Regions from separate parts of the Pseudovibrio sp. W64 genome, predicted to be linked through region 3. Evidence: riboswitches for the same ligand, from Rfam matches in the RefSeq annotation. Region 3 holds a riboswitch; each other region holds the start of a gene.

Region 1 (7,716 bases), on a different contig from region 3:
AGAGAAGTTTCCTGCAGTGCTGCGATGTATTGGTCTAATGCCTGAATTTCCAGATTGGCATTGCTGACATGTTTTGCCATCTCACCATCCATCACTTGCGGACGGCCAATCAAAAAGCCTTGCACTTCATCGCAGGATTCATTGCGCAGCAGCTCTAATTCTGGTTCAGTTTCAACACCTTCAGCGATAACTTCCATTCCCAGGGCCTGCCCAAGATCGATGACTGCACGGATGATTGCTGCCAGTTCCGGCGTCTGAGTTACACCGCTGACAAAGCTGCGGTCGATCTTCAGACGATCAAACGGGAAGCGACGCAGATAGCTGAGGGAGGAGTAGCCGGTACCGAAGTCATCAAGAGCGATGGTGATGCCTAACTCTTTGAGTTGCCTCAAGGTATTGAGCGCACGGCGGTCGTCGTGGATCAACACACTCTCAGTGATTTCCAGTTCCAAGCGCTCTGGAGACAGCCCACTTCGCGCCAATGCACCTTCAACTTCCTGTATGAGGTACTCATCACAGAACTGCACCGGACTGAGGTTCACCCCCACACGATACCGCTCCGGCCATTGAGAAGCTTGCGCACAGGCTTCATTCAGAACCCAACGGCCAATCGGAATGATCAGACCACTCTCCTCCGCAACCGGGATGAAGTTGTTCGGTCCAATCTGGCCCTTCTCCGGATGGTTCCAACGCAGAAGAGCCTCGAAGCCGACAATGGAACGGGTGTCAGAGCGTGCCTGCGGTTGGAAGTGGAGCTGAAGTTCCTCATTTTCCAATGCGTTACGCAGGTCGCCTTCCATTGTTCTTCTCAGCAGGATGGCCTCTTCCATCTTGTCTTCGAAGAACGCGAAGGTGTTTCGGCCAGCTTCTTTAGCCTCATAAAGCGCGATATCCGCCTTGGACATCAGCTCATCCGGGTCCGTCCCATGGTCCGGAATCAACGCGATACCAATGCTGGCGCTCGTTCTGACCGTGATGTTGTTGCCAACATGAATCGGCTTTGACAGGACCTCGAGTATTTTGTTGGTCAGCAGACCGACTTCAGCCGTTGTCTTCAGATTGACCTGAATGATTGCAAACTCATCCCCGCCGAGACGGGCAACTGTGTCGTGATGGGTGACGCATGCATTGAGGCGGCGGGCCACTGTCTGAATGAGCTTGTCACCGATTGGGTGGCCATATAAGTCGTTGATATCTTTGAAGCGATCCAGATCCAGCAGCATGACTGCAGAGATTGTTTGCTCTGCGTTTGCCTGGTTTTCGATTGCTTTTTGGAAGCGTTCGCGGAAGTAAGTGCGGTTCGGCAGGCCGGTCAACATGTCATGCTGAGCGAGGTGGAGAATGCGCGCTTCGTCTTCTTTCTGCTTACGCATATCACGTACAGCTGAGACACGAAGGTTCTCGTCTGCCACTTCCATCAAGCGACCACGAACTTCAATTGGAATACGCTCGCCAGACTTGCTCAAAAGCATGACTTCGTTCGGAGTCGGTTCATTGGCCAGAATGCTCTCGCGCGCTTTTTCGCGAAAATCTGGCGCGACGTGAGACAGCAAGCTGGTCCCGCGCATCTCACCTGCCTGATAGTCCAGTAGCTCGTAGAGCACGTGGTTACACTCCACGATAATACCGTCTGTCGAGATAGCCAGGCCTTCGAACGCACCTTCTGCAAATGTGGCGAGTTTGCTGAGTTCTTCCTGCTGCTTACTGTTTGATGTTTCGCTGATTTTCCGCCGTTTTTCGTCGCTCTGAAGCTTGTCGAGGAACGTGTTGAAGAGCGAAGCGAGACGTTCTTGCGGGTCGCTGTCCCGCACCGGCAAACGCTCATCCAGCTTGGCGTCATGCCAAACCAACTTGCCGATCAAGTTCTCCATCTGGCTGATGGTGCTGACAATCGGCGTTTCATTCAGATCAATTTCGTCGGCTTGGCGGAACTGCTTTGCAAATTTGAAGGCCGTAAACAGGAATAGACCTGACAGGAAGGCCCAAAGGATGGTCAGTAAAGCTCCAACTGCCTGAAGTATAAGGTTATCCAGACTGAACCCGGCCAGCGCATGGTCTGCTGGTAGTGCGGTTATGAAGCCGAAAAGGCCAATCAGAGAGCCAATGCCAAGGCTGGTGTAGTAAATGATGACCTTGTGGGTCTTTGACCTTGCATAGATTATGCGCGCGACTGCTATAGAAGCAGCTGAGGCCGTCAGAGCAATAAGAGCGACGCCTGCAACCGTCAGATGCTGGGCGTTTCCGAGAACGGAGGACAAGCCGCCGATCATGCTCAGCAAAATGGTTGGGTACATGACCTTGCGCGGTGCGAAGAAGCCGAGGGCGACTCCCAATAGTACCGAGACACCGGTTGCGACAAGAACGTTGAAGATCGCGCTGCCCAACTCTCCTGAGTAAATGCTTGTGTTACCAACAGAAAAGCCAATGCCGCCAACGGCCATCAGCGCCGCGCCTGCTTTGATCTGCAGCACATTGTAGTTTTGTGTGTTGCGCAGAATGTACTCAGGTAACGCTGGTGAGTTTCTTAGTCCGGTCACTAACATGCCGGAAAAGGCGACGAATGTTGCGAGCAATGTGACTACGGTACCGCCGCCAATCTGCTCGAAACCAACTGACAGCACGGTGTTTTGGCTAATCGGATGAAGCAGTAACCCTTGGACACCTTTCAGGTAGGCAGGGTAGATGACCCCGCCGATTGAGAGTGCGAGAATGATCGTCGCACGCAGTGTCAGCTGATGGGATAGAGGCAGATAAGCCAGAACTGCGATCATCGCTGCCATTGCTGCGTGGATTGCAGCGGCGTGGATGTCCCCCTGTGGTCTGAATTCCACTTGAGACTGCCAGAGGATCAATTGTGCCGTTACATCAGGCAAGTTCAGCGTTGTGTCGATGAGCAGGCATGCTGCTGAACTGATGACGATGAGGAGAAGGGCACGGTTGAAAAAACGCGTCGCCCGCATACGCTCCTGAATAAACAGGCTGGAATAGACAATTAGTATTCCAAGAACACCAAGCGCGAACAATCCAACAGACAATATGGTCCATAGGTTCTGCTGCTGAGTGAGCAGTTCAGCTTGATTGAGCTGATTGTGAAGGCCACCTGTCGCAGGATCGAAAATCGACGCATACGATGACGCTGACATGAAGTGTATCGATAAACCAATTAAAACGAAAAGGAGCAATACAGGAAGTAAGAGGGCTCGAAAATGCATTTGGGTACCCCAGGAAATTCCTCGGCATAATTGTTTGAAATTATTGCGCATTTATTAAGAATTCTAGGGATGAACTGGGTTTAATTCTAAAAAGTATCGAAAAGTGGGGTGCATATGACGTTTATCTGACACTTACAAAGCAAATTTATGAAAATTGTAAGTAAATGTTTCGTTGAGTGAAATTCTTTATATACGTGAATACTCGTATTTATCTTCAAGTTGAGAGGAAAGAGGGGCGGGCTGTCAATTATGATTCTCTTCTCTTTTCACGACAGCATTTAGTTCATTTTTTATGGGCAATTGATGTGCATTGTAGTTCACCATCTTGCTGAAACAACTTTCAGGTGGTCTTGAACGATGCAGTGGTCCAGCTTGTTTTTATACTCAGCGGTTTCGGTTTTGCAGCCAACTGGCGGTGAGCGAGATAACATCTTGCCGAGTTGGAGCTCAACCACAGCACGCCATGGTATCGTAGAAAGCATTGAGCGTATGGCTCGGGCTGGGAGCCCTGAATATGTGAAACTCGATGACCGTGTTGCTGTTTTGGTTGGCGATGGGGCTTTATGGAGTGACGCGCTGGCTGGCGCAGACAATGAAGTGACGCCACCTGAAGCTGGCGACAGTTTTGGAAGCTTTGCTGTTTATTCTGAGAGTGTACGTGCTCATCTGTCATTACACGGGCCGAAGGCTGTTGGCGCAACGTATAGAGAGTTCGCTTTTCAGCCTCTGAAAGAGCTGGTGGGCTTTTTAAAAGAGCATCACTTTCAGATTTGGGTTTTAAGCTTTGGAGACCATGAAGTAGACCGCACAATGGCGGAGTTGAATTACGGACTTCCGAGATTTCGGGTTATCGAGGTTGCTCCCCACGCAGCGCCGGTGTCTTCAACAGATCTTGCCCGAATTATCTGGGAGAGGATAGGAACAGCACCCCAGATTTTTCTTGGACGATCTCACAGTGATCTTGGCTTGCTGAAGCTTGCTGGAAAAGGTGAGGGGGTGCTTAAAATCCAAATTTCTGCCAGCCAAAATGCTTCCACTCAGACACCGGATTCAACTCCTGATGATTCTGGAGAGCAGCAGAACTCCTGGAGCTTTGTGGTTTCTCCTGAGGAGCATTGGCTAAGGAAATATTCGTGGCAGGCACCTTCGGAGAGAACTTATAGCAAGAACTAATAGAAAATACTGAGACTTTCGTTGCAAGTTGCCCGAGATATATTTGATCTATTCTAGTTTTAATCGATTGAAAATCTGAGTGCTTTTGTAATGTTGAATAATATCCGATGTTTCTGAGGTAATTTTATTTATTTTGATGAAGATCAATGAAGAGATGGGGCACTCTGATATTTCTAAATACAGCTTCGGCTGGCACTCGGATGGGGGAGTGTCAACTTTCTTAAAGGCGTGTACCAACGGGTACACGCCTCTTTTTTTGCCTGCAGCTCTAGCGGGTTACGAAGGCCGTTGCATCCCTCTGATTGTTGCTTATCCCAACTGCCTCTTATTTCTAGTTGTGTCTTCTCTTTAAATTTAGGATATTCCCGCTGTTGGGTTCTGTAGAAGCCAAGCTTCTTGGATGAAAAGGGAATGCGGTAGGGATGACCAAAGATGGGCCCGAACCGCAGCTGCCCCCGCAACTGTTACGTGGTGCGTTCTTCATAAAAGCCACTGGAGATGATCTCTGGGAAGGCGGAGGACGCAAAAGCCATAAGCCAGGAAACCTGCCCGATACGACATAAACTCATGACCGCACGGAGGGTGCGAAGAGGAGCATATTAAATGCATATTGAACCGGGTTACGTTTCCGCCGCAAAGGTTATTGCTGCCAATGCAGGTGCCGTTGGCGTTATTGTCTGGGGCTGCAAAGAGCAGATCTCCGAATTCCTGAAAGAGCCATTCACACCACTGAAAACGCTATTGGCTGCGGTTTTCTTCTCCATTTTCATGCAGAGCTTCCATATGTCTGTTGGAGCATCAGAACTTCATTTCGTTGGTGCAATGGCGATGTATCTGACGCTCGGGTTTACCCCTGTTCTGCTTGGGTTTGCCATTGGCTTGCTGTTTCAGGCGCTCGCTTTTGATCCGCAGGACATGTACCACCTTGGCGTCAACAGCCTGTCTTTGATGTTGCCGCTGATTGCCGTCCATTACCTGAGTGGCCGTGAGCTGTTTTCCAAGGAACTGACCAAGCGTGTGAGCTTTGCGCAGATTCTGAAATTGGATGCGATGTATTATGCTGGTGTGACCGGCATGGTTGGCTTCTGGTTGATGATTGGGGACGTTGCTACGGCGTTTACGGCATGGGCGCAGTTTGCTCTGTCTTATCTGGCAATTGTTGCGTGTGAGCCATTGGTCACCTTCATTGCTGTGAAGGGGCTCAAGGCCGTTGAAGACAATGCGATTGTTCGGAACCTGACAGTGGTTCCGCAGCTGAAGCTGGCGTAAATTTTTACGAGCTTGTTTGTTATTGGGGCGGCAGAGTAAACCTGCTGCCCTTTTCTTGCGTGGAAGTGACCAGGTGTTGTCGTGAAATTCTCCGTTTGAGGAGAAAAAGCGACGGATTTGATCATCGCTGAAGTGTTATGGATTGCCCCTTGGCGCTGCTTCCACTATGAGTGCTCTCCAGAGATTTCATTGTTTACACAGATCAGGAGATGCAGGCAGTCCATGGCGCGCCAGTTCATCTATCACATGCACGGGGTCTCCAAGGCCTACGGTGCAAAAAAAGTACTCGACAATATTCACCTGTCTTTCTACCCGGATGCGAAAATCGGTATCCTTGGTCCAAATGGTGCAGGTAAGTCTACTCTTTTGAAGATCATGGCTGGTCTTGATAAAGAGTACACCGGTGAAGCATGGGCTGCAGAAGGTGCCAAAGTTGGCTACCTGCCGCAGGAACCAAAGCTGAATGAGGACAAGACCGTCCTTGAAAACGTGATGGAAGGTGTTGCGCACAAGCAGGCTCTTCTGGATCGTTATAACGAACTGATGATGAACTACTCAGATGAGACAGCCGATGAAGGCGCTCAGCTGCAGGACATCATTGACGCGCAGGATCTGTGGAATCTGGAAAGCCAGGTTGAGATGGCAATGGAAGCGCTTCGCTGCCCTCCATCCGACTCTCCTGTAAATAACCTTTCTGGTGGTGAGCGTCGCCGTATCGCGTTGTGTCAGCTGCTCTTGTCCGAGCCTGACCTGATGCTGCTTGACGAACCAACCAACCACCTTGACGCTGAGACCGTGCACTGGCTGGAACGCCATCTGCGTGAGTTCAAGGGTTCCGTTCTGATCATTACCCACGATCGCTACTTCCTTGATAACGTGACTGGCTGGATTCTGGAACTCGACCGCGGTCAGGGCATTCCTTATGAAGGCAACTACTCCACTTACCTTGGTCAGAAAACCAAGCGTATGGAGCAGGAAGGCCGTGAGAACATGGCTCGTTCCCGCGCTATCAAGCGTGAACAGGAATGGATGGGCATGACGCCGAAGGGCCGTCAGACCAAGTCAAAAGCGCGTATCAATGCTTATGATGCTCTGTTGACTGCCCAAGAAGAGCGTATGCCTTCTATTGAGCAGATCCTGATCCCTGTTGGTGAGCGTCTGGGTAACAATGTTATCGACGTTCAAGGTGTTTCCAAAGGCTTTGGCGATCGTTTGTTGATTGATGATCTGACCTTCAAACTGCCACGTGGTGGTATTGTTGGTATCATCGGTCCAAACGGTGCTGGTAAGTCGACACTCTTCAAGATGTTGTCCGGTCAGGAAAAACCAGACAGCGGTGAAGTGGTTGTGAGTGACCGTGTGCACCTTGGTTATGTGGATCAGTCCCGTGATAAGCTGGATGACAGCAAGACCGTTTGGGAAGAAATTTCCGAAGGTGCTGAAGTGATCTATCTTGATAAGAAAGAGATCAACTCACGCGCTTACTGCTCCTCCTTCAACTTCAAGGGTGCTGGACAGCAGGCGAAAGTTGGTGACCTTTCCGGTGGTCAGCGTAACCGCGTGCATCTTGCTAAGGTTTTGAAGTCAGGCGCAAACGTTCTTCTGCTCGATGAGCCGACCAACGATCTTGACACCGAAACACTTGCAGCTCTGGAAGATGCACTTGAGAACTATGCTGGTTGTGCCGTGGTTATCTCGCACGATCGTATGTTCCTTGACCGTCTTGCAACGCACATGCTGGCCTTTGAAGGTGATAGCCACGTTGAGTGGTTTGAAGGTAACTTTGAAGACTACGAAAAAGACAAGGTTCGCCGCCTGGGTGCACACGCTGCAGACCCAAGCCGCATCAAGTACAAGCCACTTACTCGCTAAGTCTAGTTTGCTTGAAAGAATTAAGGCCCGCACTTTGCGGGCCTTTTTTGTTGTTTTACTAGATGGTTAGCAGCTCGAAGACAGGTTCACGCCGCAAAGCTTCTGTCTGCGCAGCACCTCCATCGCGGTCGCTTCGAATTTCGTTGCGATAGCTGGCAAAGTCCCAATGGTGTGGAGCAACGTCTGACGC
Region 2 (7,716 bases), on a different contig from region 3:
GCGTCATTGATGATGAAGAGCGCGGCGCGGTCCTTGACGGACTGGCCCGGGTTCATGAACTCGGCTTTGCCGAGAATTTCACAGCCGGTTCGCTCGGAGGGGCCTTTGAGGCGAATAAGTGGAGTGTTGCCGATGGCTTCGATGGCAGAGGCGCGCGTATCCATAGTTTCTCTCAAATAATTCGTATGACCAAAAATCAGAATGCGGGTGTTTACCCCTTTTGAGACCACGCTACTGCGCTGACCTCACGAGAACAAGAAATGGGCTGCCAAAGGGTGCGTCAGACTAGGATATTATTCTCTTGGCAATCGCGCATGAGAACAAAATTGCTCACGGGGTGCGTGGCTTTCGAATGAGTGCGCTAAATGCGATTTGAGAGAGTATCGATTTGCGCGCCGTCCCGTCTCTGTCAGGATCTGCTTTCCAGCCAGGTGATGGCATCCTTGGTGGCTTTCCAGAGGATCTCACCGTTCTCACCTGCGCGCAGCATGAAGGAGTTATGGACTTCCTTTGGGACGGGCTGCACTTCCAGCAGGTTCACCTGCGTATCCAATGCCGGAGCAAAAGCTTCCTTGCGGGTGATGACAAAGCGCTCATCGGTTGGCACGCGGGACTGGTCTTTCTTCAGGCTGGCAGACTGTAGTGCTTTGTTGTGAGTGGCAGGCTGCATCACGGTGACGGCAATGGCTCTGCCATCTGGCAGCAGATGCGTCTCGTTTTGCTGGACCTCGGAATTGTAGATGACCTCACCGTGGGTATCGATCAGCTCGACCCACAGGGTCTTGCGGCCCTCAATTTCCACCTCACCAACCCAGATGGACAGGTCGCTCTCTAATGGATCGGCGTAGGGTGTTTTGGAGGGCGGAGCAACGGTGACGGCCAGATAGTCCTCTGGCATGGCGTAGGTGTTGCCATTATCGGATTTTTCGATGAGCTGAGGGCCGGATGTTGTGGCAGGCGAGGAGGCAGGTGGCGTTTCTGCGTGCGAAGGCGCAGCCAAAGCGAGTGGCGCAGCGATGCAGGCGGCAAGAAACACTGATCTTGTGAGATGTAACTTGAAGGTTTGCGGCAGACCGCAGGATGGCAACAGACTACTCATTTATGGCTCCCTGACTTTTACGCAGCAACTTTCCCAGAGGGGGCGCCTTATTATGTGCACTTCACTAGTTATCACTTAGTAGTGATTATGATAATATGCACTAGATATATTAGAGGTATACGCATTTACTTAGAGTATCTATGCCATAATAATTGTATATAAATTATGTTTCGCGTATTTATACTTTCAGGTTATTTAAATGCTATTATGTAAAATTTTCATTGTGTTGATTTGCTATAGGATTTGGATAGAACTGTGATGTAGATCGCAGTTTGTACATATGGCAAAAAAATCTAGTATTTTTCCGCATGAACTAAGCTTTTGAAAGAACAGCGCTTCATTTCGGCCAATTTTTTGTGGGTGCCAAGGGCTGTCGGGCGGCATTTGGGCTCGTTGCTGATATGCACAGCTCTCCAGACTTATGAACTCCCTGAAAATTGAAGGAGCCAGTGCTGGATCAGTGGGTGGCCATGTGCAGGATCAGGGTGAGTTTTAACGCAAAATGGAACGCCTCCGCTTTTGTGCGGAAGAGAGTTCTACCCAAATGGACTTTATGTCTTCGGCCAGCGGCACTTGATAGTGCTGCGCCTTCGCTTCGCGTGAACATGGTTTTCTACCCATCATTTTTCTTGTTTTCTGGATAGACGCGCACGCACGTGTTTTGTGAAGAGAAGAGCTGTTTTAAGAAGAAGGGGAGGGTAAAGAGAAAAGTATGGCTCCCCGGGCCGGATTCGAACCAGCGACCAAGCGGTTAACAGCCGCTTGCTCTACCACTGAGCTACCGGGGATCATACTATGTTGCCATTGGCTTTGATCGATAAAAGAAGTGGCTCCCCGGGCCGGATTCGAACCAGCGACCAAGCGGTTAACAGCCGCTTGCTCTACCACTGAGCTACCGGGGATCACGATGATCTTGCCGTATGGCTGCAAACGAAAAAGGATGGCTCCCCGGGCCGGATTCGAACCAGCGACCAAGCGGTTAACAGCCGCTTGCTCTACCACTGAGCTACCGGGGATCATGACACCCTTGCGAGTTTGCCTCGCCGTTTGCGTGAGGAGGCTTTTACAGAGGCATGTTGTGTTTGCCAAGTCGTTTTTTGCGTATTTTTCGATTTGTGGACAGTTTCTCTATTTTTTTATTGAGATATCCAAGGGGGTTAGCCAGAAATCTCCAAAAACCGCGGATTTTGCGGGTTTGATTTTCCGGTGATGTTGGAATCCTCACAAAGACAATTGACAGGAGAGCTGATTGCGCCCCACACTTAAGGCCAGAACTCCAGTTTCTTTTTGTTCCGGCTCAGGCTTTGGAATGACGAGATTAAACGGGAATGCGGTTCCATTTATTATGGAGACAAGCCGCAGCTGCCCCCGCAACTGTGAGCGGTGAGACCTTAGCGAAAATCCCACTGGCCTTTTAAGGGCTGGGAAGGGGCTATGGTCGGTTGAGCCGCAAGCCAGGAGACCGGCTGGAGATATGATTTGACATAGGACTGCTGTCGGGTGGACGGCGAGAGGTGCTCATGACGCATATTTTCCTGTCTCCGTGCGAGACAGTTGCTGTACTTTCATATTCTTTGACTGAAGCCCCGGCTTCTTTGCGCTTGCTGACCAGCTAACCCAGATGGCTGAACAGAGAGGCGACCTTGGTGTTCGCCATTGCCTGGTTACGGGTGGAGCTCGTTCCGGGAAAAGCGCATATGCGGAAAAGCTGGTTATAAGCAGCGGGCGACGCCCGACTTATATCGCGACAGGCCAGGCCTTTGACGGTGAAATGGAGGAGCGTATCGCGCATCATAAGATGCAGCGGGGCGACCTTTGGGACACTGTTGAGGAGCCGCTGGAGCTTGTGCGCGTGCTGGAAACGCATGCCAGCAGCGATCGTGCGATCCTCGTTGATTGTCTGACGCTTTGGCTTTCCAACCTTATGCACGGGTCGCGGGACTGGACCGTGGAGCTTGAGCGACTTGAGGCGGTTCTTAGCTCTTTGCCGTGCCCTGTTGTGTTTGTTGGCAATGAAGTGGGCATGGGCATTGTGCCTGAAAACGCCATGGCCCGCGCCTTTCGAGATGAAGCTGGCCGCCTGAACCAGCGTATCGCCGACCTCTGCCATTTTGTGATGTTTGTGGCTGCTGGGCAGCCTTTGCAGCTGAAGCCTGCTGTTTTTCCGGAGATTTCCCTATGACTGTTTCTTTTGCTGCACCTTCTAAAAAAATCCCTGCTGTCATTATCACTGGTTTTCTGGGTGCCGGAAAAACAACGCTGGTGCGTAACCTGCTGATGAAGGCACAGAACAAACGCATTGCGCTGATCGTCAATGAATTCGGCGAGATGGGCTTTGATGGCTCACTGGTGAATGGCTGTGCCGATCCGGACTGTTCTGCTGATGAAGTGGTGGAGCTGGCCAATGGCTGCATTTGCTGCACGGTAGCTGATGATTTTCTGCCGACCATGGAAATGTTGCTGGAGCGCGAGCAGGTGCCGGATGTGATTGTGATTGAAACCTCTGGCCTTGCCCTGCCACAGCCGTTGGTGCGGGCGTTCAACTGGCCTTCTGTCAAGCCGCGCGTGACCGTTGACAGTGTGGTGACCGTGGTGGACGCACCGGCTGTTGCTGCTGGCAAAGTGGCCTGCGATGAAGAGGCTGTTGCTGCGCAGCGGGCGGCGGATGATGCGCTGGACCATGAAAGCCCGGTGGAAGAGTTGTTTGCTGATCAGCTGACCTGTGCTGACCTTGTTGTGCTTTCCAAAGCGGACCTTTTGACTGAAGCAGAGCTGGCGGCGGTGAAGCAGACGATCCGTGGCCGGGTGCGTGATGGGGTTGAGATTGTTTCTGCCTCTCATGGCGAGCTGGCGCTGGATGTCCTGCTTGGGCGTGATGCCGGGGCCGAAGATGATATGGACTTGCGTCTTTCTCACCATGAAGCGCAGCATGCTCACGACCACGACCACGACCACGACCACGACCACCATCATCATCACGATCATTCTCATGATGATTTTGAGAGTTTTGTACTACCAACCCGCCGATTTGCTTCAATTGATGAGGTGAAGGCACAGGTGGAAGCGGCCATGAAGGTTTCTGGTGTGTTGCGCATTAAGGGCAGTGTGGTGGTTGAGGGCAAGACCGCGCCGGTGCTGGTGCAGGCGGTTGGGCCGCGTGTGGAAATGTGGTTTGCGGCTGGCAGTGAAAGCCACTCCAAACTTGTTGTGATCGGCCTTGCGGGGCTGGACAAGCACAGTGTGCAGGCTGCGCTGAGTGAATTTGAGTTGGTTCAGGCCTGATGCACGTACTTGTCGGGCAATCACGCCGATTGGATGATGGTGAAGAGGCCGTCGACCTTGAGCAGGCGCCTGCGGATGTTGTGTTTTTAAGTGCAGCAGACACAGAGCTTGCCGGGCTTGCGGTGGCGCATGCCCAGCATGAGGGCTATTCTCTTCGTCTTGCCAGTTTTCTGGCGCTGTCGCATCCGTACTCTGTTGATCTTTATGTTGAGCAGACCATTCAGGCTTCCAAGCTTGTTGTGGTGCGCCTTTTGGGCGGTGTTGAATACTGGCGTTACGGCGTTGAGCGGCTGGAAGCAGCTGCCCGCGCTGACGGGGTGAAGCTGGTTCTGCTGCCCGGTGATGACAAGTGGGACGAAGAGCTGGCGATGCGCTCCACCGTGCCTTTGTCAGTTGCGCAGATGTTGTGGCGCTATCTGATTGAGGGCGGGGCGGAGAACCTTTCTAACGCTTTGCTTTATGCCGCGCAGATTACTGAGTTGCCTGTTGAGACACCATCGGAGCCAATGGCGTTGCCGCGGGCCGGGCTGGTGCTGCAAGGGCATTCGCTTCCTTCCTTAGATGATGTGCGGGCGAGCTGGAAAGACTCAAGCCGTCCGGTCGCGGCCATTGTGTTTTATCGGGCGCTGTACCAGAGCGGTGCAATCGAGCCAGTGCAGGCATTATGCCATGCGCTTGAGGCACAGGGGATAAACCCGTTGGTGCTTTATGTGGCGAGCCTGAAAACTGCGGAATGCGCTGGTGTTGTTTCCAGCGTGTTTGAGCAGTGTCCGCCAGATGTGGTTTTGAATGCCACAGCCTTTGCTTTGTCGAGTGCGGGTGCTGTTCATTCCGGCACGGTGCTGGACAACCCAGGTGCATGTGTTCTGCAGATCGTTCTGTCGTCTTCCTCGCAAGAAGGCTGGGCGGAGAGTGATCAGGGCCTATCCCCGCGCGACCTTGCCATGCATGTGGTGCTTCCTGAAATTGATGGTCGTCTTTTGACTCGGGCGATCTCGTTTAAGGAAGAAGGTGGGCGTGATGTCAGGACCCAATGTTCGCTTGTTCGTTTTGTGCCAAAACCGGACCGGATTAAGTTTGTGGCAGCGTTGGCGGCCAATTGGGCGGGTTTGAGACACAAAAACGCAAATCAACGCAAAATTGGCATAGTGCTCGCAAACTATCCCAACAAGGATGGGCGTATAGCAAATGGGGTTGGGCTGGATACACCTGCCTCTTGCGCGCATCTGCTTTCTGCTTTGAAAACAGAAGGTTATGGAGTTGTAGAGAATGCGCCGAAATCTTCTGAGGCGTTGATAGACGACCTGTTGGCTGGCCCCACCAATTCCCATAGGAACGCAAACCAACGCAAAGGCGGGGAAGTGTTTGCGCTTGCTCGCTATAAGCAGTTGTTTTCTCAACTGCCTTTGGCAGTGCGAGAGGGGATTGAGGAGCGCTGGGGGGCGCCGGAGGACGATCCGCATATTGTGGACGGCTCTTTCCAGCTGGCGCTTAAGACTTACGGCAATATCACTGTCGGCATTCAGCCCGCACGCGGCTATAACATTGATCCTAAAGAGACTTATCACGATCCGGCGCTTGTTCCGCCGCATCATTACCTTGCCTGGTACATGTGGCTGCGCGACAGCTTTGAGGCGGACGCACTTATTCACCTTGGCAAACACGGAAATCTGGAATGGCTCCCCGGAAAAGCATTAGCCTTATCAGAGGCTTGTTATCCTGAAGCTGTGATTGGACCGGTACCGAATATCTATCCTTTCATCGTTAACGACCCTGGAGAGGGATCGCAGGCAAAACGGCGGTTATCCTCGGTGATCATCGATCATCTTACCCCTCCGCTGGCCCGTGCTGAGAGCCACGGCTCTGCGCTGGAGCTGGAGGCGTTACTGGATGAGTATTACATCGCCGCAGGGGTGGACCATCGCCGCCTGAAAGCGCTTGGAAAAGAGATACTTGGCGTTGCTGCGCGTGAAGGTATGGACAAAGACATCGGTCTTACATCGCAGATGGATGAGGACACGCGTTTGGCGCGGCTCGATGCCTACTTGTGTGACCTGAAAGAGTTACAAATCCGCGATGGGTTGCACATTCTAGGGCAGTCGCCAACAGGAGAGCAGCGGGCCGAGCTGCTGGTGGCTTTGCTGCGTGTGCCACGTGGTGAAAAGCCTCATGAGAACAGTCTGTTACGCGCACTTGCTGAGGATTTGAATCTGGCTCCGTTTGATCCGCTGGATTGTGCCTTTGAGCAGGCGTGGGCTGGTGAACGGCCTGTGCTTTTGCAGGAGCTTGTTGACGCGCCGTGGCGCAGCTGCGGGGATACGGTTGAGCGATTGGAAGCGCTGGCATTGGCGTATGTCTCAGGTGAGCTGACGGTTCCGGCTGGATTTACAGTGACTTGTGCCGTGTTGGAGGCTTTGAGCCAAGAGATTGCGCGCTCAGTTGATGCCTCTGGCGCTGCTGAGGTTGAGGGGGTGTTATCCTCCTTGTCCGGACGGTTTGTCCCCCCCGGACCATCGGGTGCGCCGTCGCGTGGTCGCCCTGATGTGCTGCCGACCGGGCGTAACTTTTATTCTGTTGACGTCCGCTCAGTTCCTACAAAGGTTGCCTGGAAGCTTGGCGAGAGAAGCGCTAGCGCGTTGATTATGCGACACTTTCAGGAGCACGGCGAGTGGCTGCAAAGCATCGCCATGAGTTGCTGGGGAACCGCAAATATGCGCACCGGCGGGGATGATATCGCACAGGCGCTGGCCCTGATTGGGGCTCGTCCGGTCTGGGAAGACACCTCTGGCCGCGTGACAGGTTTTGAAATTGTTCCGCTTTCCGAGCTCCAACGCCCCCGCGTTGACGTAACCCTCAGAATTTCCGGCTTTTTTCGCGATGCGTTCCCACAACTCATACATTTGTTCGACGCTGCGGTTGCTGCGATTTGCGATCTTGATGAGCCTGATGATGCCAATCCTCTGGCGGCGCGATACCAAACTGAGCTTGGGGAATTACTGGCCAAGGGCGTTGAAGAAGGACAAGCGCGCAAGCGATCTTCCACCCGGATTTTCGGAAGTAAACCAGGCGCTTACGGCGCTGGCCTGCAGGCACTGATTGATGAGAAGCTATGGGATAAACGTGCGGATTTTGCGGAGAGTTTCCTTGAATGGGGAGGCTATGCCTATGGCCGTTCGCAAGAAGGCGAGCAAGCCAGAGACGATCTGGTCACCCGGCTCACCCATGCTGATGCAGTGGTTCACAATCAGGACAACAGAGAGCACGATCTCCTTGATTCTGATGACTATTATCAGTTTGAGGGCGGTTTGGCCGCAACTGTTGAAACGCTCAAAGGC
Region 3 (7,716 bases):
TCTGCACTGCGTTTGTCCGGGAAGACGGTGGGTGGTTGTGGTTGCTCGTTAAAGCTTGTAATCACCACCCGATAAGAAGAAGGGGCGGTGTCCTGGCTCAATGAGCATAGGAATTAAAATCGGAGTTCCCTTATTCGCTTTGGAGATAAGGAGCTGCGGGATCGATGAAGAAGTATGGCCGCACCTATCATTTACCCAGCTCTCCCGGTGTTATGAGCGATGACAAGATCCTGCGGGATTTGGCGGTTCTGGAAAGCGCCGCAGAAGTCGTCTTTACCGAGAAGATGGACGGCGAGAACACGACTATCCTGCAGAGTGGATGCCATGCGCGTAGCCCTGACAGTGGGTATCATCCATCCCGTGATTGGATGAAAGCTTTTGCGGCAGGTGTTTCGCCGTGTCTTGCTGAGGATGAGCGGATCATCGGTGAGTATCTGTTTGCCCGTCATTCCGTCGCTTATGACAGGTTGCCCACTTACTTTCTAGGTTTTGCATGGATTGTTGGCGGCATCACACAGAGTTGGGATGCGACGCTGGACCGTTTCTCAGAGCTGGGCATTGCTCCTGTTCCGGTGTTGCACAGGGGCGTTTTCACTCAAGCAAGCGTTGATGGAGTGCTGAACGGGCTCAACCTGAGCAAACAGGAGGGCTTTGTCGTGCGAACCACTGAGGCTTTCCAAGAGGCTGACATGGCAACACATATGGCCAAGTATGTGCGCGCAGATCACGTACAGAGTGACACCCACTGGATGCATGGTGAGATTACCAAGAACGGGTTGCGAAGGAGCTAGGAGCACCTGAGCATTTGGCTCTGGATCTCGGATCTGCGCTGCGCTTGTCCGGGAAGACGGTGGGGTGTGCTGTTATTGCAGGTTTTCTTTGATAATCCGGGCAAATTTTTGAGCGATTTTTTTGTTTGGGGGCTTCCTATAGTACGCACCTTGTCCTTTTACCGTAACCTCCAACTCGTTGTTACTGAGTCTTCGAAATCTCGCTGATTGGCCTATCCCATTATTATTGTACTCTGGGAAACTTCCGATGATTATAGTTGCATCATCAGCATTTACTTGTGGCTGACTTGGATGACGAAAGCCTCCCCAAATACAGCCATTCGGCGGCCTTTCATCAACTGAGTGACGGACTTTGCTATGGTATGCGGGGCTTGACATTGTGCAGGGGGCTATACCGTGATTTCTAAAGATAGCAAGCAACTTGCGAGAAAGCTCCTGGTTCGTCATTGATGAATCGATTTTCACAATCTCCGTATGTCCAGGTGTCGGCAGGAGAGGTCCAATCAATAAACATCCCGAAACTGCAAAACAGACAGCGAAGACACTCAAGATTATCGAAGTCTTTTTAATGACTGTTTTCATCTCTTTTCACTTATTGCTATCCGGATGGTCAAAGTTGGTGAATTCAAGCAATCTCTGTTTGGTCATTGCCAAGAGCCTAGCAAGGCGTTGTCACAAGTGAAACTCATGGAAAACTTGGGATGGTTTTGCGAAAGTATTTGAGTGTTTCAAGTGAGTTGCTGGCAATTGCTATCAACAGCACCTCAGGTCTATTCTCGAAAGCGCTTGCAATTGAGGTCTGCAAAATTCAGTATGCGGGCCTATGGTTTCTGAGGTGCGAAAGGCCTCGGGATTAAAAGGGAACACGGTGAAGTGTAGCCAACAGGCGCTAATTCCGTGACTGCCCCCGCAACTGTAAGCGGCGAGCGACGCCAAGCATGCCACTGGAGAGATCCGGGAAGGCTGGCTGAGCACAGACCCGCGAGTCAGGAGACCTGCCATTATGTTTCACTTCAACCCGGGCGGGGCGTCCCGGAGGAGGCCATAATGGTTGCATTGGCGCAAGCCTCTCACATATCCGGTTTCTGTTTGCCCCTGCCGTTGCGCGGAGGGCGTTATGTTACCTGTTTCCTCAAGACTTAAACTTTATCCCGGATCGTTTTGCGAACCGCTGATGGTCGACGCGCGTGTGTGCTTGACTTTTGCCTCAGGATTCGACAATCAATGTAACGTTATAACGTTACATTGATGATGTGTAGCGTTTCACTCGGGTGGGTTGGTACGATGCTTGATCTTGTTTCTCATCATTTGGGCACCGTTGGCTGCCCGATTGGGGCTGAGCTGCGCACGGGTGCTTTGGCATGAGCGCGGTTTTTGTTTCTGTGTGCGATGTTTCGTGGGCGCCTGATCGGAAGAGTTCGTTGGTGTTGCAGCCGTTGAGTTTTGAGTTGGCTGCGGGGCAAGTGCTTGGCGTGGTTGGCGCGAACGGGGCTGGCAAGTCTACGTTGTTGCGGCTGCTCTATCGGTTCAACAAGCCGATGAGCGGGCAGATTTGCGTTGGCGGTGATGACATCTGGTCCCTCTCCGCCAAGATCACGGCACAGCGGGTGGCAGCGGTATTGCAAGAGCAGCCGACGGATTTTGCGCTGAGGGTGCGTGAGATTGTGGAGCTGGGACGCACGCCGTATCGCAGTGGGTTAGCAGCTTCCGGAGAACGAGACCGGCAGGTGGTGGACCGTGCGATCCGCGCTTTGCAGCTGGATGCCTTGGCCGGACGGTTGTTTGGCACGCTTTCTGGCGGAGAGCGGCAGCGGGTTATGGTGGCGCGGGCGTTGGCGCAGGAGCCAGAGCTGCTCATTTTGGATGAGCCGACCAACCATCTCGACATTCGCCATCAGCTAGAAATTCTGAAGCTCATTGAAGAGCTGGATCTGACGATCATCACCAGCCTGCATGACCTGAACATGGCAGCTGAGGTGTGTGACCAGATCCTGTTGCTGGACCACGGGCAAATGCTTGGATTTGGGGTGCCGGAGCAGATCCTCTCTCCCGCTTTGGTTTCCAAGGCTTTTCAGGTGCGCACAACGCGCGAACAGCTGGTGGACCGACAACACTCTCTTCTGACATTTGATCTGCATTCTTAAGGGTACTTTTTCATGAAAAAACTTGGTTTGGCGCTGGCTGCGGCGCTGCTTTCCTCTTCCGCTGCGCTGGCAGAGGTTTCCGTCAAGAGCTGTAACCGCACTGTCGAATTTGATGGCGTGCCGCAGCGGGCGGTATCGCATGACTCCAACCTCACAGAAATGATGCTGGCACTGGAGTTGCAGGACAACATGGTGGGCTACACCGGTATTTCTGGGTGGAAGACGCTGGATGAAGAGCTCACGGATCAAGTGGCTGTGCTGCCGGAGCTTGCCCCAAAGTATCCGAACAAAGAAATCCTAATTGGTGCTGACGCGGATTTCTTTTTTGCAGGTTGGAATTATGGTATGAGGGTTGGTGGCGAGCTCACACCGGAGACGCTGGAGCCGTTCGGTATCAAGGTGTACGAGCTGACCGAGAGCTGCATCCATATTGGCGAGAAGCCAAAGGTTTCCATGGATGACATGTACAATGATCTTTTGAACCTTGGCCGCATCTTTGATGTTGAAGAGCGGGCGGAAGCGTTGGTGCAGGCTTATCGCGAAGACCTTGCGCAGTTCAAAGCTGGCTTGAAGGCTGCTGACACACCTCTGCGTGTGTTTGTTTATGACGGAGGTGAAGATTCTCCGTTCACTGCTGGTCGTTATGGGATGCCAACCGCGCTGATTGAGGCTGCTGGCGGCACCAACGTGACGGATACATTGGATAAGAGCTGGGTGCGCGTGAACTGGGAGGCTGTGGTTGAGACCAACCCGGAAGTGATCGTGATTATCAACTACGGCGAAGTGACTGCTGCGCAGAAGCGTGAGTTCATGCTCAACAACCCCGCCTTTGCGGATATGGATGCGGTGAAGAATGACCGGTTCGTGACGCTGGAATATGCTGAAGCAACTCCGGGACCACGGAACATCAAGGCGATCAAGAAACTCGCAACCGCATTCTGGGGTAACTAACAATGAGCGAAGGAACCGGCGTTGTTGTAGCCCCCAAAGAGGGCTCTTCTCATCATTTGCTGCAGATTTGCTGCGTGGGATTGGCTGCGCTGGTTCTTTCTGTCTGCCTTGCGGTCTCCGTTGGGGCGGTTTCCATTTCCATGGAGACTGTATGGGGTGTTCTTGCCAACAAACTGGTGCCGGGCACGGTTGAGCCGAGCTGGTCGCTGGGGCGGGAGAGCATTCTCTGGGAGATCCGCCTGCCCCGTGCGCTGCTGGCGATCATGGTGGGGGCCGGGCTTTCCATCGTGGGAGCTTGCCTTCAATCCGTCACCCGCAACCCGCTAGCTGACCCGCATTTGATCGGCATTTCAGCTGGTGGCGCGTTTGGGGCGGTGTTGGCTCTGCTGCATACGGGGCTGTTTTTGGGGATGCTCACCGTACCTTTGCTGGCGTTTCTGGGTGCTCTTGGGGCAACGCTGCTGGTGATTGGGGTGGCGAAGTTTACAAGCGCTACCAGTGCCGACCGTCTGGTGCTGACGGGTGTAGCTGTGAGCTTTGTGCTGATGGCAGGCGCCAATATCCTCATCTTTTTGGCAGACCCACGGGCGACGCATACTGTGGTTTACTGGATGCTGGGCGGATTGGGGCTGGCGCAGTGGGCACATCTCGCCTACCCGTTGGTGGTGCTTGCTTTGTGCGGGCTCTGGCTGTGGTTTCGCGCAGGGCATTTCAACGCGATGACAATTGGCGATGAGACGGCGACAACACTTGGCATATCCGTTGGTGCCTTCCGGCTGGAAACCTTTGTGATTGGTGCGCTGATTACGGGTGTTATGGTCGCGTTTTCCGGCATGATCGGGTTTGTGGGGCTTATGGTGCCTCATATTGTGCGGCTGTTTGTTGGCGGCGATTATCGACGCCTGATCCCTGTTTCAGCGCTGTTTGGGGCGATCTTCCTATTGCTTGCAGATGCTGCTGCACGGACGCTGATGAAGCCGGAAGACATGCCGATTGGCATCATTACCGGGCTTATTGGCGGGATTTTCTTTATCTGGCTCTTACGGGAAAAGCGGTAGCTCTGCCGTTTTTCAGGGGTTCTGACACCTCGTTGTCGCTGCGATATGAGCTTGAGCTTGCCGTCATCACGACACAGTTTTTTCGCGTTAGACTCATACAAGGCCCATCTGGCAGCATGGCAGAAACACGGATTTTGAAAGGTATTTACCTTTATTCCAGTTGGTTTCGGCTGCTTTTAATTATGGTTTTGTCGCATATTCCTAGGCGTTGATCAGAGGTCTTGTTCGGGAACATGTGTTTGATGCGGAGTACGTGAATGACATCTCGGTTGTATAGCGATTTTGCCGAGCAGTATGATGAGGCCATTCAGGAGAACATCTACAACGCTCTTTTAGAGCGCCCCACCCTGCTTGGCATGCTGCCGCCGCTGCAAGGGCTGAAGGTGCTGGACCTTGGGTGCGGCCCCGGCGTGTATGCGCAGTTTCTCTATGATCACGGAGCTGATGTAACCTGCATTGATGAATCCGAGCAGATGCTGAAGCTGGTGAAAGAGAAGCTGGACGACAACGTAAAGTGCTACACCTCTGACCTGTCTAATGGGTTGCCGGAGAAACTGGAAGGCACGTTTGATATCGTGATCTGTCCGTTGATGATCCATTACGTCGAAGACCTGAACAAGCTTTTCAGAGACATCGGGAACGTGTTGAAGCCGGGTGGTTACTTCGTGTTCTCAACCCATCATCCGCTGGTGGATGCACAGTGCTCTCCAAGCGGTAGTTATCTGCGTCAGGAACATGTGACGGAGGAATGGAACACCATTGGTATGCCGGTGAAGGTGAGTTTTTATCGCCGCCCACTCTCCATGCTGTTTGGGTGGCTCTCAGCTGCCGGAATGTGTGTTGTGGACCTGCGCGAAGGGATGCCAGCTGCCGAGATGAAGGAAAAATCTCCAATCCACTATGAGAAGCTGCAGAAGAATCCGAGCTTCATCTTTTTCAAATGCCAGAGCCACTGCAGCAAGTAGGCCGCCCTCCTGACTCGCTTCAGACTCACTGGCTACTTACAGTTTTGTGAGTCTCAATGTTTCTGCGGTTTATCTCCCGCAGAGTCAGTGCGCTGTATGCAGTCGGGTAGATTCATGAGTCATTTCAAGGAGATATTGACTCTGCGAAACTCACAGGTGTGTTAGTTGCCTCTGAGTCAATTCTCAGTGTCAGTGAATGTGGAATAAATGCTTCTGAAACGCTCGTAGCGAGCCTTGTTGGCGCCCATATCGCTGTAGCCAACGCGGGATTGAGAGCGGTAGTGCACGACGCCTGCTTCTTCATCGATCCAGAGCTCTACATCGTCGTTGTAACCCATGCTTGAGCTCGTGAAGACGGCGTGGAGGTATGATCCTTCTACCTTGCTGATCTTGTTCTTGCCCATCTCCTGTAAGGTGTTGGTGAGAGCTGCCTGTGTGATCTCAAAGGAGGAGAGCATGGACAGAGGCTCTACACGGCGGGCTGTATCTTCTGTTTGAGAAGAGACGGCATTGGGGGAGTTGGGCAGGGCTGCAAACTGACCATCATGCACGCCAACATAATCCGGCACTCTAGAGTTTTGCCAAATAAGTTTTACAGTGACGCCAACCACAAGCGCGACCAGAAGAATTGCAATAACAGCCATTTTAGAAAGACCTTTGAATATCATCGTTCCCGGATTTCCCACTTGCACAAAGCATAACTCATTCAGAGGTTGCGGGCGAAATGAAATTCTAGTGTTTAGAGTGCGACACAATCTGTTCGCATCTCTTCCAGGTTTGCATTTGAAATCAGATAGGCTGCTCTGCAACTCTGAACATGTCATCAGAAACAGCAAAGGCGGAGCTGAGGATTAATCCAAGCGCCGCCTTAGAATGCTCAATCACGACTGACTTGCAAGTGCTCCCAGCCTCAAACATATGATCTGGTGAGCAAGCGCTTAAATGTTGACTTAGTCAATCACGCCCTGCTCGCGCGCTTCGGCGATGAGCTCAGAGCAATATTTTTCACGAGCGGCAGGATCTTCGATTTTCTGAACAACTTGCTCATGCACCATAGACATCATGACTACACTCATAACAAACCCCTCATCTTCACTCTTGATTTCGTCGAGCAGTGCTTTGCCCCTTGCATCAGGAATAATGAGTCCGCAGCTTTTTTCTGCTCCAATGAAGCTCGCGATGGTGGCGTGCTTGATCATTGCATCTTTAATTGGGCCAGCAAAGGCAGACTGCGTAGAAGCACTAAGCAGAAGTGCAGCTGCGAGGCATTTGAGAGTGGTTTTCATAATATTTAGTTCCAGATGAATTTGGATATATCGTCACTACACATCAACATGTGCAGCATTTTAATAAATATGAGATTCAAAACACTCTTTCGACGAAAACTCATCGCGAACTAATTGATAAATTTTGCTTTTTGCCATTTGTAATTCATGAGTAAAATCAAATAGACACATCAAATGTGGTTACAAAACACTCATAAATTGCTTAGAATATCTAATGCAATCTAAATTTCAGCACTAACTAGCAAACAAACTGCTACTTCCTAGTTGGCTGTAACACCTCGCGTTTTGCAAGATGAACGCATAATTAAGGCTATAGCCCCTCAAAACGGCTATATCGGTGCCATAAAACTTGACGATTTTGCAATTTCGCTCTTAATTGCCCTTTTAATAGCAAAATTGCTGCTTAAATCTCTCAGGTCGGGAGAAAAGCAACAAAAGGAAGCCTTTGCAGATGAATTCAGAACGCTCTACGCAGACAACTGAGCGCCAAGACGTTTCGCCACTTTTGAAACTGGCCCTTG

The links. Region 3 has a riboswitch for cobalamin ahead of PsW64_RS03080 (ABC transporter ATP-binding protein). Riboswitches for the same ligand answer to the same signal wherever they lie in the genome.
Region 1: another riboswitch for cobalamin. It lies ahead of PsW64_RS02300 (energy-coupling factor ABC transporter permease); the one in region 3 lies ahead of PsW64_RS03080 (ABC transporter ATP-binding protein).
Region 2: another riboswitch for cobalamin. It lies ahead of cobU (bifunctional adenosylcobinamide kinase/adenosylcobinamide-phosphate guanylyltransferase); the one in region 3 lies ahead of PsW64_RS03080 (ABC transporter ATP-binding protein).

What each region holds. Positions count from the first base shown of each region.
Region 1 covers NZ_LMCI01000003.1:26,497-34,212, reverse strand. The annotation lists gene PsW64_RS02310 (EAL domain-containing protein) at 1-3,143, opposite strand, end outside; gene PsW64_RS02305 (hypothetical protein) at 3,570-4,385, shown strand; cobalamin riboswitch at 4,742-4,952, shown strand; gene PsW64_RS02300 (energy-coupling factor ABC transporter permease) at 4,989-5,654, shown strand; gene ettA (energy-dependent translational throttle protein EttA) at 5,877-7,526, shown strand; gene PsW64_RS02290 (hypothetical protein) at 7,585-7,716, opposite strand, start outside.
Region 2 covers NZ_LMCI01000043.1:184,132-191,847, reverse strand. The annotation lists gene PsW64_RS24950 (cysteine synthase A) at 1-164, opposite strand, end outside; gene PsW64_RS24945 (hypothetical protein) at 410-1,099, opposite strand; tRNA gene PsW64_RS24940 (tRNA-Asn) at 1,813-1,887, opposite strand; tRNA gene PsW64_RS24935 (tRNA-Asn) at 1,927-2,001, opposite strand; tRNA gene PsW64_RS24930 (tRNA-Asn) at 2,041-2,115, opposite strand; cobalamin riboswitch at 2,376-2,584, shown strand; gene cobU (bifunctional adenosylcobinamide kinase/adenosylcobinamide-phosphate guanylyltransferase) at 2,721-3,281, shown strand; gene cobW (cobalamin biosynthesis protein CobW) at 3,278-4,381, shown strand; gene cobN (cobaltochelatase subunit CobN) at 4,381-7,716, shown strand, end outside.
Region 3 covers NZ_LMCI01000005.1:60,403-68,118, reverse strand. The annotation lists gene PsW64_RS03090 (RNA ligase family protein) at 165-791, shown strand; cobalamin riboswitch at 1,599-1,808, shown strand; gene PsW64_RS03080 (ABC transporter ATP-binding protein) at 2,153-2,935, shown strand; gene PsW64_RS03075 (ABC transporter substrate-binding protein) at 2,948-3,886, shown strand; gene PsW64_RS03070 (FecCD family ABC transporter permease) at 3,889-4,944, shown strand; gene PsW64_RS03065 (class I SAM-dependent DNA methyltransferase) at 5,202-5,909, shown strand; gene PsW64_RS03060 (DUF1499 domain-containing protein) at 6,086-6,553, opposite strand; gene PsW64_RS03055 (hypothetical protein) at 6,860-7,195, opposite strand; gene PsW64_RS03050 (septation protein A) at 7,647-7,716, shown strand, end outside.